DNA from 4 places in the Paenibacillus sp. FSL K6-2859 genome. Region 1 is predicted to be linked to each of the others. Evidence: predicted binding sites of a transcription regulator. Region 1 holds the regulator's gene; each other region holds the start of a gene.
What was found. The regulator Rex, encoded in region 1, represses fermentation and respiration genes when NADH is low (regulators of the CRP and FNR family bind a similar motif). The targets are predictions, from matches to a motif close to TTGTGAAATATTTCACAA.
Positions count from the first base shown of each region.

Region 2: the regulator Rex is predicted to act here: its motif matches at 1,870-1,887, upstream of MHB64_RS15865 (cytochrome ubiquinol oxidase subunit I).
Region 3: the regulator Rex is predicted to act here: its motif matches at 1,332-1,349, upstream of MHB64_RS06300 (FAD:protein FMN transferase).
Region 4: the regulator Rex is predicted to act here: its motif matches at 1,855-1,872, upstream of scfA (six-cysteine ranthipeptide SCIFF).

Region 1 is NZ_JBBOYU010000001.1:4,712,710-4,715,925, reverse strand. It holds gene dinG (ATP-dependent DNA helicase DinG) at 1-1,382, shown strand, start outside; gene MHB64_RS21075 (redox-sensing transcriptional repressor Rex) at 1,514-2,167, shown strand; gene MHB64_RS21070 (amidohydrolase) at 2,154-3,216, shown strand, end outside.
Region 2 is NZ_JBBOYU010000001.1:3,600,956-3,604,171, reverse strand. It holds gene MHB64_RS15870 (cytochrome d ubiquinol oxidase subunit II) at 1-345, opposite strand, end outside; gene MHB64_RS15865 (cytochrome ubiquinol oxidase subunit I) at 342-1,709, opposite strand; gene MHB64_RS15860 (GNAT family N-acetyltransferase) at 2,247-3,098, opposite strand; gene MHB64_RS15855 (hypothetical protein) at 3,138-3,216, opposite strand, start outside.
Region 3 is NZ_JBBOYU010000001.1:1,408,386-1,411,601, reverse strand. It holds gene MHB64_RS06305 (glycosyltransferase family 2 protein) at 259-1,191, shown strand; gene MHB64_RS06300 (FAD:protein FMN transferase) at 1,373-2,479, shown strand; gene MHB64_RS06295 (RCC1 domain-containing protein) at 2,633-3,216, shown strand, end outside.
Region 4 is NZ_JBBOYU010000001.1:790,759-793,974, reverse strand. It holds gene scfB (thioether cross-link-forming SCIFF peptide maturase) at 163-1,557, opposite strand; gene scfA (six-cysteine ranthipeptide SCIFF) at 1,680-1,829, opposite strand; gene MHB64_RS03480 (SF0329 family protein) at 2,313-2,882, opposite strand.

The sequences.
Region 1 (3,216 bases):
CACTATCGCGTCTTTATAAGGATAGTCGAAATGGCCAACTTCCTACGCTTCGCCAAATGCTTCAGTCATCAGGCAGTGAGGAAGCTTCTGAATGGAGCGGAGTGATCGATAGAATCTATCCGGACCTGCTTACCATAAAAGAAACCTGGGATCTGCTTAGTGATAAACTATTCAGCCTCTTGCCGGAACGCAGCGATGCAGCAGCGGGAGAAGCTGGCCAGTTAGTCATGCGGCTACTTCCTACCCGTAAACCGAAAGATTGGGATGAATTGGTTGCTTTAGAGAATACTATGAATCTGACATTAAGCGAAATTATCCGTAAAGGTGATAAAATGCTTAATGAAATGCGAGATCAAGAAGGTCAATCTTCCTCAGATAGTCTAGTTACCGATATTAGCGGCTTATTTAAGGATTTAGCTTCAATACGTGAGCAAGTACGGTTTTTTATGGGATTAAACGATGAGAATGTAGTATATTGGCTGGAGGCGAATGGAAATTATCGCAGTAAATCGCTACAGCTGTATGCCGTTCCTGTTGATGTCAGTACTCAGCTTAAGGAGCTGTTTTTCGACAAAAAGAAAAGTATCGTGCTAACTTCGGCGACACTCTCTGTTGATAAATCGTTCCAGTTTATGATTGATAATCTCGGACTTAATGAAGCTGCGGAAGAGGGGCGTCTGATGACATCACTCCTGCCTTCTCCTTTTAAGTATCGGGAGCAGGCGCTGTTAGTTATTCCACGGGATTTCCCTAGTGTGAAGGGCAGTGTGGGCGATGCCCGATTTGTTGATACACTCGTACAATCACTAGCAGAAGCAGCGACTACAACACGCGGGCGGATGCTTGTCCTGTTTACTTCTTACAAGATGCTACGCCAGGTTTACGATCCTTTGAAAGAGGCTCTAGCCTCACAAGAGATCACGGTGCTGGGTCAAGGCGTGGAGGGGGGCAGCCGTAGCAAGCTGATCCGCCGTTTTCAGGACAGTGCAGCCTCTGTACTGTTAGGAACAAGCAGTTTTTGGGAGGGTGTTGATATTCCGGGTGAAGCATTAACATGCTTGGCCATCGTGAGGCTCCCGTTTCAACCGCCAAACCATCCCCTAGCGGAAGCGAAGTCTGAGTTATTACAAGCCCAGAAAAAGAATCCGTTCATGAAGTTGTCTGTTCCTCAGGCGGTTATTCGCTTTAAGCAAGGATTTGGAAGGCTGGTGCGGACAGCGCAAGATCGGGGTATTGTTATTGTGTATGACACCAGGGTGATCGAATCTCACTATGGGAAATATTTCCTCTATTCGTTGCCTGGCCCAAAAATGGAGCATATGCTTACGGATCAAATGGTTCCTCGTATAGCGGAGTGGTTGGAAGACGGAGGCGTTTCTTAAAAAGAACGTCATCGATCATATTAATCACTCTACAATGAAGGGCGGTATAAGAATACCGCTCTTCATTGAGACGAGGTACACGAATTAGTATAAGGTTAGTAAAGAATATTACTTACATTAGGAGGTAAATTATGAAATCGGAAAAAATATCAGAAGCCGTTGTTCGCAGACTTCCTGTGTACTTACGTTTCCTAAATGATCTACAGAAACGTGAAATATTAACCGTTTCCTCTCAAGAGCTAGGACAGAAACTTGATTTGAATCCCGCTCAAATTCGCAAAGATTTAGCTTATTTTGGAGATTTCGGCAGAAAAGGTATCGGGTATGACGTAACTTATCTTATTGAGAAAATCCGTCATATTCTGAAGCTGGATCAACAACTGAATGTGGCTTTAGTGGGTGCCGGTAACCTTGGACATGCATTATCTAATTATAATGCTTATTTGAAAGATACTATGAAGATTACCGCTATATTTGATTCCTATGCGCCTAAGGTAGGGCGGAAAATCAACTCACTTACCGTTCAACCGATGGAGGAGCTTGGTCAGACGGTTCGTGAGCAAGGTATTCGAATTGGGATAATTACAGTACCTGATTCAGAAGCGCAGAATGTAGCGGATATTCTCATTGAGTCTGGCATTGAGGCGATTTTAAATTTTGCACCAGTGATTCTAAAAACACCATCGAATATCCGGGTTCATGCTGCTGATTTTACAACAGATTTGCAAAGCCTTGCTTATTATTTGAAGGATGGAAAGGAAGAAAGCAGAAATGAAGAGCAATAAAACGATTATCAAGGGCGGGCGTTTTCTTACTCCGGGAACGGATGAGCCGGTTCTTAGTGGATATATGACTATTGAAGATGATTTGATCACTTACATAGGAAAAGAAGAGCCTTTAATAGAAGACGATGTGCAAGTTGTTGATGGCAGTCGTCTGTTGTTTATGCCAGGTCTGGTAAACACGCATGGCCATGCCGCAATGTCATTGCTTCGTGGTTATGGAGATGACTTAGCGCTTCAGGTGTGGCTTCAGGAGAAGATGTGGCCGATGGAAGAGAAGTTCACCGGAGAAGATGTATACTGGGGAACCTCCTTGTCTGTACTTGAAATGCTGAAAGGTGGCACTACAACCTTCCTGGATATGTATGATCATATGGACCGAGTAGCGGAGGTCGTCGAATTATCAGGTATTCGTTCCGTATTAATGAGAGGCGTAATCGGTCTATGTCCAGAAGAAGTACAAAATCAGAAGCTTGCGGAAGCGGTTTCTTTTGCGCGTAACTGGCATGGTAAGGCTGAAGGTAGAATTACGACAATGATCTCGCCACATGCCCCATATACATGCCCACCAGACTTCTTTGTTAAGTTTGTGCAGGCGGCTCATGATTTGAATTTACCGATGCATACCCATATGTCCGAAACGAAACGCGAAGTGGAGCAGAATGTGGTGGATTACGGACTGCGGCCAGTAGCGCATTTAGAGAAGCTTGGAATGTTCACACGTCCGTCTATAATCGCTCATGGTGTTCATTTGAATGATGAAGAGATCGAGATACTGGCTCGTCATGATGTAGGTGTATCCCATAACCCTGGAAGCAATCTTAAGCTGGCTAGTGGAGTTGCTCGAGTTACGGATCTTCTAAAGGCCGGAGTGAAGGTGTCACTGGGTACAGATGGAGCGGCAAGTAATAATAATTTGGATATGTTTGAAGAAATGCGTCTTGCAGCACTCATCCATAAAGGTGTAAGTGGTGATCCTACGGCTGTTCCGGCTCCGGAAGCTCTACGTATGGCTACGGAGTATGGCGCGAAGTCTATCTTTTTAAATGATG
Region 2 (3,216 bases), 1.1 Mb from region 1:
AATGTTTTTCTTTGAGCCGTAATTTTCAAATGCATAGAACGAACCGCGAATCGCAAGAAGAATTACTGCAATGGTTCCCGGAACAAGCAACGCTGAGCCATAATAATAGGCTGTGTCTGGAAAAAATCCGACAATGCCAATGTAGAAAAAGATAAAAAATACATTTGTGATCTCCCAAACGGGTGATAAATAACGGGAAATCAGACGATTAATCAAATGATCTTGCTTCGTCAAACGTGCATAAAAGGCGAAGAAGCCCGCTCCGAAATCAATAGAAGCTATAATTAAATAGCCGTACAAGAACAGCCAGAGCACCGAGATGCCAATCAATTCGTAACTCATCATGCAGTGCCCCCCTTTTCTGTAGTAGATTGATCAGGATGATCCTTCATATATTTCTCCAGCTCAACTTCTGCCGGATTATTGTTGAACAAGCGTCTTAGCACGATTACACACATACTGCCGAGTACGATGTACAGGAGCAATAAGCCGAAGAAAATAATTCTAACATTCGGAGAAGTCGTGGCTGCTTCCTCTACACGCATATATCCACGGATAATCCAAGGCTGTCGCCCAACTTCTGCATAAAACCAGCCCAGCTCAACAGCCAGAAAAGCGAGCGGCGCGATCAGTGCGAGGATGCTTAGCATCCACTTGTTAAGCGCATTACGTTTTTTCCAGAACACAAACAGGAAATACAGGACCGCTATCGCGAGTAAGGCAAATCCAATTCCGGCCATTAAATCAAACAGATAATGAACGAGAAGCGGCGGCCATTCATCTTTGGGGAATTCCTCCAGTCCCGTTACCTCTGCGTTAAAGTCTCCAAAGGCCAGGAAGCTGAGCACCTTCGGCAGATGAAGAGCCCCTAGAACTTCATGCTCTGCATTCAGCCATCCCATTAGAACCAAATCCACACCGCTACCCGTCTCAAAATGCCATTCTGCCGCTGCAAGCTTCTCCGGCTGATGTTCGGCCAAAAACTTGGCGGACACATCTCCAGCTAATGTGTTTAGCAAGCCGAACAGCAAAACAACCGCCATCATGAGATTCAAGGATTTTTTGTGGTATGCGGATACCCCTTTTCTCAGCATTGCAAAGGCTGCAATTCCGGCTAATAGGGCAGCACCTGTTAAATAGGCCGAGCTTAATACATGGAACACCTTGGAGAACGTCGCTGTATTCAGCATCGCTTGCACTGGGTCAATCGCTGTGAATTGGCCTGCTTCCATGACAAAGCCTCCAGGCTGGTTCATGAATCCGTTCACCGTCGTAATAAAAACGGCAGACATCCCTGCACCGGCGACAATCGGAATCGTCAGCAGCCAATGGATATACGGATTTTTGAACCGATCCCACGTATACAAATAAATGCCTAGGAAGATGGCTTCAAAAAAGAAAGCGAACACTTCCATGAATAACGGAAGTGCAATAACATTCCCCGCCAGTTTCATAAAATTCGGCCATACCAGGGCCAGTTGTAGTGAAATCGCTGTACCGGTCACGACACCAACCGCTACAGAAATGACAAATCCTCGAGACCATCTTTTTGCCATAAGGGTATAATGGGGGTCCTTCTTTCGGATTCCTATGAACTCTGCTATAGCGATCATTAGCGGTATACCGACGCCAATCGTCGCAAAAATAACGTGGAACCCAAGAGTCAAGCCTGTAACCAGCCTGCTCCATAGCACCGTATCAATTTCCATTCTTTACTGCTCCCTTCAAACTCTGTTCATTTTTCGTCATTTGATGCTTATGATTAGGCCAGCTAACTGTAGGCTGCATTCAATATCAGATTAAACAAGGCTCAGAGACATCGTTGCCTGTTCGTTTTAGTATGACGTTCCTCGTTCTTTGCTATGTAAAAAGAGAAAAATTTCACAAAGCAAGAGATGGCGAGACCTATTTACCTGATACTGAAGCAATCCGATTAATATAGTGGCCTAATGATTAAAATTATCATATCTTAAATTTTTAGTAATTCAATCACTGAGACCTCTTCATCTCTAAACGTTCAAGAAAGGGACAAATCTTTTTAACAACTCGGTGAATAACACAAAAAGCATCCGAAGGAGCTATTGATTCATTAGCTTATATGTGATGCTACAAGTATTCTCGTATTTCGATGTTAGAGAAACACGATATTTTCTCATTCCAATCCTTTATATATACCCTTTTTTGGCAACAAAAAAACACTGACTCAACTCATCAGTGTTTTTGAATTAAAGCGAATATCATCTTCGTTATGACAAATCTTTTTTCATCTCATATTGCTCTATAAATACGTCAAGACCAACTTCTTTAAGGAAACGTATAGAATTTATATCTCTTTTGTCTACATTATTGACGGTGATGAGTGCATGTCTCTCTCCAATCCAATGAAATAAGGAACGTCCCAATCCCTGATTTCTTTTTTCTCGCAAAACGCCGAACTGTAGAACAGCTCCATTGGCTGATTTTATTACCGCGTATCCACAAATCTTGTTGTCTTCCATTATGGTGACCACATCGTACAGATGCGGGTTTCGTAAAATTGCCTCAGCGGATTGTTCCCAAGAAGGTTCGAAATTCCAATAAGCATGTACCGATGTCCAATCGAATTCTTCCAGTCGAACCATAGAAATGAATGTACGTCTATGATCGGCCGGAAGGTTTACATTAATACGACCCTTGAAGCAAACTAATTCTCTATGGATTTGAAATCCTAAAGCACTATACGCTTTTATAGCTTTAACATTGGTTTGGATGACTTCAAGCAAACATTTTTGAATATTGGCTTCTTTGAGGATGGGAAAAGCATGACGATAAATTTGTGCGACCAGCCGTTTTCCTCTATATAAAGGAACGACTCCGGTACCGGTATTAAAGGCAGTTCTTTCGCCGTTACGCTCACCGATGCCATGCATAACAAATGCAACCTGCTTATCTTGATCAAAAGCACCGAATGACATCTGATAATTAACACCCGCACCTGCAAATTTATCAGCTAAATGCTGCGCAGAAACTTGAAACGGAATGACATAATCGGAGAAGGCTTCGTTAAAGCAAGTTGTAAACTCTTGTAATTCAATATCCTCAACATTTTTGATTAACATATAGTTCTTCCTCCTTTTCTTCTAACACTATTACCACCATCATTTCGTACGACCATAGAAGAAAGAATACCCATCTGACTTCCCTAGCTTAGTCGTCTCCGTTGCGTCCACTAGCTTG
Region 3 (3,216 bases), 3.3 Mb from region 1:
ATTATTATTGTTCATTTGTAACTGCTGAATAAGATTGATAACTAAATATTCGTCGCTTACTATTATATAGTTAAAAACCGAAAAACACAAACTTAACTTTTATTAAAATAATTTCATTTAGACCTGAGCTGCACTAAAAGTATACGAAAGTGGTATATACGCTCTTCTTCAGGAACGATAGAATCAAGGTAACCACATTTCGCCGGATAACTGCATTCAGGTGAGCGGACAAAAGAAGTCCTGAAGGGAGATTAAGATATGCATGATCTATCTATAGTGATTCCTACTCGCAACCGAATCAATGACCTTACGGTGTGCATAGAGTCCATTGGCAAGCAGACAAATCTTAAAGATATCTCTATCGAGCTATGGATTATGGACGACGGTGAGATCCCTAAAGACAGATTAGCTTATTATTCTGAAATACTACAAGGATTACCACAGGCTGAACTCCATTATCATCGCAAAACTAAGCCTGGTCTCTGGCTTTCCCGTTACGAAGCGCTAGGGCTGATCCATGCAGAAATCGTGCTCCATTTAGATGACGATGCAGAATTAAATGACCCCTTATATATTCGACGATTGTTAGATACTTATACAGCCGACGACTCTATTGTTGGTGTAGGTGGTGTAGCCAAAGGTATACATAGCAGCATGCCAAGCAGGCTATTCGGTATGCTAACCGGACAAATGTCCGGGTCACCAGGCAGATTGTCGGCAAGTATGTTTGCAGGCTCGCAATTCCTTTGGGGAGAGAAGAAGCAGGTATTTGAAACTGATTTTTTTCACGGCTGCAATATGTCCTTCCGGCGCTCGGCACTGCGTGATATTAAGCCCTATCCATGGATGACAAGCTATTCCATAGCCGAGGATATTTATCTATCCCATTTAGCCAGCCGCTATGGCAAGCTTGTGATTAATCCCGCCATGAAAATCATCCATCATGAGTCGCCAGGCTCTCGCGATAAAGTGGGCGTTGTAGCACAAGCTACAGCCATTAATCACTACTATCTACTCAACTTGCGAAAAGCTCCATTAATGAATTATGCTGCCTTGATCTGGACATTGTCTTGTCTGACGGTTAAAGCAACCCTAAAACGGAATTTCAAAGCCGTTAGCGGATATGCCAAAGGTATCCTCTTCGTATTAAACCCTCGCAAGAACAAATACAGTGAATATATGCTCGATTAAATAGCATCGTTTTATTCTAAATCTACAGCGCTGCTCCGAATCAGGATACGGGGCTTTTTTTGTTATGCTGACCGACTTATCCCTTAATATGTCATGAATTTGATTTCCATCAACTTGTTATCTGGGGTATGATATAAATAATGTGATTTGTTTTAGAAACTAACTTTATGGATGGTGGAATATGTTCAAGAACAAAAAAACGACGCTGATCCTCGTTGTAATCGTCATCGTCGTCATTGCTGTCGGCGCTTGGCTAATTACTAAAGATAAGGACGATAAGACAGCGGGAACTACGGGTAGCGCAACAACATCCGGAAAAGGAGAGGAAAAATCTCTTTCTCAGACCTTTTATATTTATGACACTGTTGTGAATATCAAAGTGTTTGGTGCTACTGTAGAACAGAAAAATATGGACGATATCCAGCACATGCTGGAGCGAATGGATATGGAGCTTAGCCGCACCAAAGAAGGTGGAGAGACATACGCAATCAATCAGGCAGCAGGAAAAGAAGCGGTTGTTGTTTCTGACGAAACCCTGGATGTAATTAAACAATCCATACAATACGCAAAGGAAATGGACGGGCTGTTTGATCCTACAATCGGTCCGCTAATCGATCTTTGGAATATCGGTAGTGGCGGAGATAAAGTTCCTCCCCAAGCAGATATTGATAAAGCCAAGAGTCTAACCAATTACAAGGACGTTGAAATTGATGAAGCTGCGAAAACTGTAAAGCTAATGAAGGAAAATATGGTGTTAGATCTAGGCGGCATTGGTAAAGGTTATGCTGCAGACCGTATCGCTGATTATTTGAAAGAGCAAGGTCTTAATAGCGCTATGATTAACCTCGGAGGCAGCAGTATTATTGCCCTCGGTAAAAAGCCAAACGGAACGGAATGGAATATCGGATTGCAGGATCCAGATCAAAGCCGTGGTACTCAGCTAGGAACCATTAAAATCTCAGATGAGGTCATCGATGCTTCTGGTGTTTACGAACGGTATTTTATGCAGGACAATGTTCGTTACCATCATATCCTTGATCCACGCACAGGATATCCTTCACAGAACGGTCTCAAAAGCCTTACCATTATGAGCCCGAATGCAACAGATGCAGATGCCTTATCTACTGGGGTATTCTTGATGGGAATTGAAGAGGGTATGAAATATCTTGAAGCTTTACCTGAAGGTGTTGAAGCTTTCTTTATTACCGACGACAACAAGATCTATGCTACTAAAGGCATAAAAGAAAGAATGAACCTTACAGATCCAACATACAGCTTCGCAGAGTAAACGAAAAAAGCTTGTCCCTTAGAGCCGAGTTGGCTTCTAGGGAGCAAGCTTTTTTAATAGACACACGTAAGATTTGAAGAAGAAAGAACTGTGTTTTAATGGGGATTTGTCCTACAATGGTACACATCTACCATCAACTAAGGAGCGAAATTTATGAACCTTGTGAAAACCCTACCCTCCATAGCAGCGGGTTATCGTCATACCGCCCTGCTTAATTCGGACGGCACGGTGACGGCTGTGGGTGATAATAAATATGGCCAATGCGATGTAAGCAGCTGGTGCGATATGATAGCGGTTGCTGCGGGTAATGCTCATACCGGTAATGCTCATACCGTCGGGCTTAAATCAGATGGTACGGTGGCAGCTGTGGGTTGGAATAAATATGGCCAATGCGATGTAAGCGACTGGACTAATATTGTGAGGGTTGCCGCGGGTTGGCGTCGTACCGTCGGGCTTAAATCGGATGGTACCGTGGTTGCTATAGGTCGAAATAATGAAGGCCAATGCAATGTAAGTGACTGGCGTGATATAGTAGCAGTTGCGGCTGGTGATTGGCATACAGTCGGTCTTAAATCGGACAGTACGGTGACAATTGTGGGTAATAATCGGTATGGCCAACGCAATGTAAATGATTGGCATGACATAATGGCTATAGCGGCGGGTTACCTTCATACAGTCGGTCTTAAATCGGACGGTACGGTGATTGCTGCGGGTCGAAATCATGAAGGCCAATGCAA
Region 4 (3,216 bases), 3.9 Mb from region 1:
AAAGATTCAGATAAAAAACGATCAGTGATCTGCACTTTACAGAAACCGATCGCCTCTCTTATTTTACGGTCCTCCTTCTCTAAATTCATACAAAAACCGAGAAAGGCACTTTATTAAAAAGTGTCTATTTCTCGGTTACCGTTTATTCATCCGTTACGTTAACTAGCTAGGTTGCCCTTCCATCGCTCTAAACGATTCATCCACCTTCACCATCATGGAACATTCGACTCTTTTGCGGAAGACGTCACAGCTGAAGTCATAGGTTCCCACAAGGGAACCCGTCGCGTGCAGCGCATTGGCGGGACAACCGCCGCTGCAGTAAAGTTTCGCCCAGCAATTCTTGCATTCCGGCTTCGAGTAGCAGTTGCTCTCTTTAAATTGACATTGCAGCTCAGGTTTTGTGATTCCATCCCAGACGTTTCCCATGCTGTATTCTTCATCCCCGACGAACTGGTGGCAAGGAAAAAGCTCTCCCCAGGGGGTGACCGCAAGATATTCGGTTCCTGAACCACAGCCAGTAATTCTCTTCTGGATGCAAGGCCCTTCTGAGAGGTCAAGCATGTAGTGATAAAAGGTAAACCCCTTGCCTTGTTCACCGCGACCGATCATTTCCTTGGCGAGAATTTCGTACTGATTGTATATCTCCGGGAGGTCCTCCTCGGTAAGGGCATAGGGTTCTCTTGGATCACAAATGACCGGTTCCATCGAGAGCTTGTCAAATCCAAGGTCGGCGATATGAAAAATATCATTGGTGAAATCGACATTATTTCGAGTGTAGGTTCCTCGTACATAGTACTCTTGGTCTCCGCGCTTACGAACGAACTCTTGGAACTTCGGAAGAATGTGATCGTAGCTGCCTTTTCCGTTAACCGTCTTACGAAGCCGGTCATGAACCTCTTTTCTACCATCCAGGCTTAATACGACATTGTACATTTCCTGATTTAAAAACTCGGTGACTTCATCATTTAGCAGCATCCCATTCGTCGTGAAGGTGAAGCGGAACTTCTTTTTGAATTCTTGTTCTTTGCTTCTTGCATAAGCTACGATCTGTTTAACTACTTTCCAGGCCAAAAGCGGTTCCCCACCGAAAAAGTCGATGTCCAGGTTGCGATGATGACCCGAATTTTCAAGCAGGTAATCGATAGCTTTTTGTCCAACCTCATAGCTCATGATTGCTCTATCTCCGTTGTATTTCCCTTGGCTGGCGAAGCAATAGTCGCAGGATAGATTACAGGTATGTGCTACATTGAGGCAGAGCGCTTTGACATAAGTTTTTCGTTTTTTTAAATCGAGCGAGAGGTTCTCGAACTCATCTTTTGTAAAGAGCTGACCATCATTTATAAGCTCCTCGATATCCGCGATGGTTTCTCGAATATCGCTCTCGGAAATGCTGGAATCCTGTTTATATCTTTCCAACATCGTTGTCACAATTTTTTCGACAGAAGTTTCCTCATAAAGCGCTATAATTTCATATGCTAGGTCATCCACAACATGTACCGATCCACTGTAAGTGTCGAGAACGATATTGTATCCGTTTAGTTTATATTGATGAATCATACTTGCTAATCAGGCTCCTTTTGCACACAAGTAGAAACGGCTTTACCATCCTGTAGAGGTAGCGTCCATTTCTTAAAAATAGCCGCCCATCAGCAGAGCAATGGGCGGTAAAATTCCGAATCCTATCTGTTCATTGCATTTTCACACTTCTGGTTTGCAACGCCGCAGGAAGTTTTACAAGCGGACTGGCAAGATGTCTGGCATGCGCCACATCCGCCGTGTTTTGCGGTATCCATCAGTTTACGGGTGCTCAGTGTTACGATTCTTTTCACGATAAATAACTCCTTCTGTAATTTCTTGTGATCACTTTCACTTAATTTCCATGGAACATCGTAGCAACCTGACGTAAGTACGTCTATGATTCCCGTCACCTAGCAGAGCAGAGAGGGATTAAACATAAAAATCAACGCTCATTTTCGTGCAGTCTTTCATGCTTGTGATCGTAGGATGCCGTAGCAGGAACCAGAGTCAGAGCAATGCTAAAAAAGTGACCAAAGAAACAAAAAAGAGACGGCAATGATGCCATCTCTTTAACAACGATTTTTCCTCATACTTGTCCGTAAAGTCCAATAAATATAGGATCTCATAACACTGTATCCTTTCTTACCAGTAGAGCGACACTCTCCGATTCCATATGCACCATATGCGAACATCCCTCTCATTATCATGGCTATTGTTATGGTGGGGAGAAGTCGCGTAGAATTAGGGATTTTTGTAGGGAGTGTTTTTTGAATATTCAATGAAGTTATTTATTTTTATAATGTACTACGCCGTAGTTCATAAAAATACTGCACAATTGGATGCTTTAACTTCATCTTCTCGCTCATGTTCAACATTCGTTTTTTTCCAACTCGTCTGTCCACTAAGGCTAGAATATTCAATAAGATATCGTCGCTCTCTAAGCTCTCCTCTATGGAAATAGATAAATACTTAGTAGCTGTAACAATAAAATTTGATTTACTTAATGACGTCTGTGCTGACAAAAGCTCCTTTGCAACTACTGATATTTTTCTGCTTCTTGCAATTATGATTAGACGATCCTCCGGGATGATCCCCTTACTATCTTTTCTAACCGCTTCAATGTCTTCATGGTTGATAGGAATTTGAAGATCTGAATCATTCTTAATTTCCTGCTCCGTCTGATACCATCTAATTGAGCTTGTTCTATCATTCATATTAAGTATGTTCTTTTTATCTACCGAAATATAACAATTCCCTGATTTATCAGGTAAATAACGGTAACTGCTCGCGCGATATTCAACCCTGCCGTATAACGCAGGACAGAGAAAACTCTCCAGTTGTTGCTTCAATTTGCTCCAGGACATGGATCCTCCTATGTTTTATGTTATAAATACCTGCTCAGGCAGTCGTTCTATTATACAATACATAATACAATCCCACTAAAACCTGAATAATATCTTGATATAAAAACAGAGGAACGACTTAAAATATTTGGTTTTTGTCCCCGCGGGAAGGGAAGTATATAGGTATTGTCAAGCGTTATCACGATAAGCACAAGGGAATGAATCACCCGGTCGAGATGTAAGTTAAAGGTGAAACGGTCGCTAGGATATGCAAGGTAACGAAAATTGGTCGTTCATCGCTGTACCTTCGTATTGCTGAATTGGGAATAAGCAGGGTAGAAAGTCGTCAAGCCTA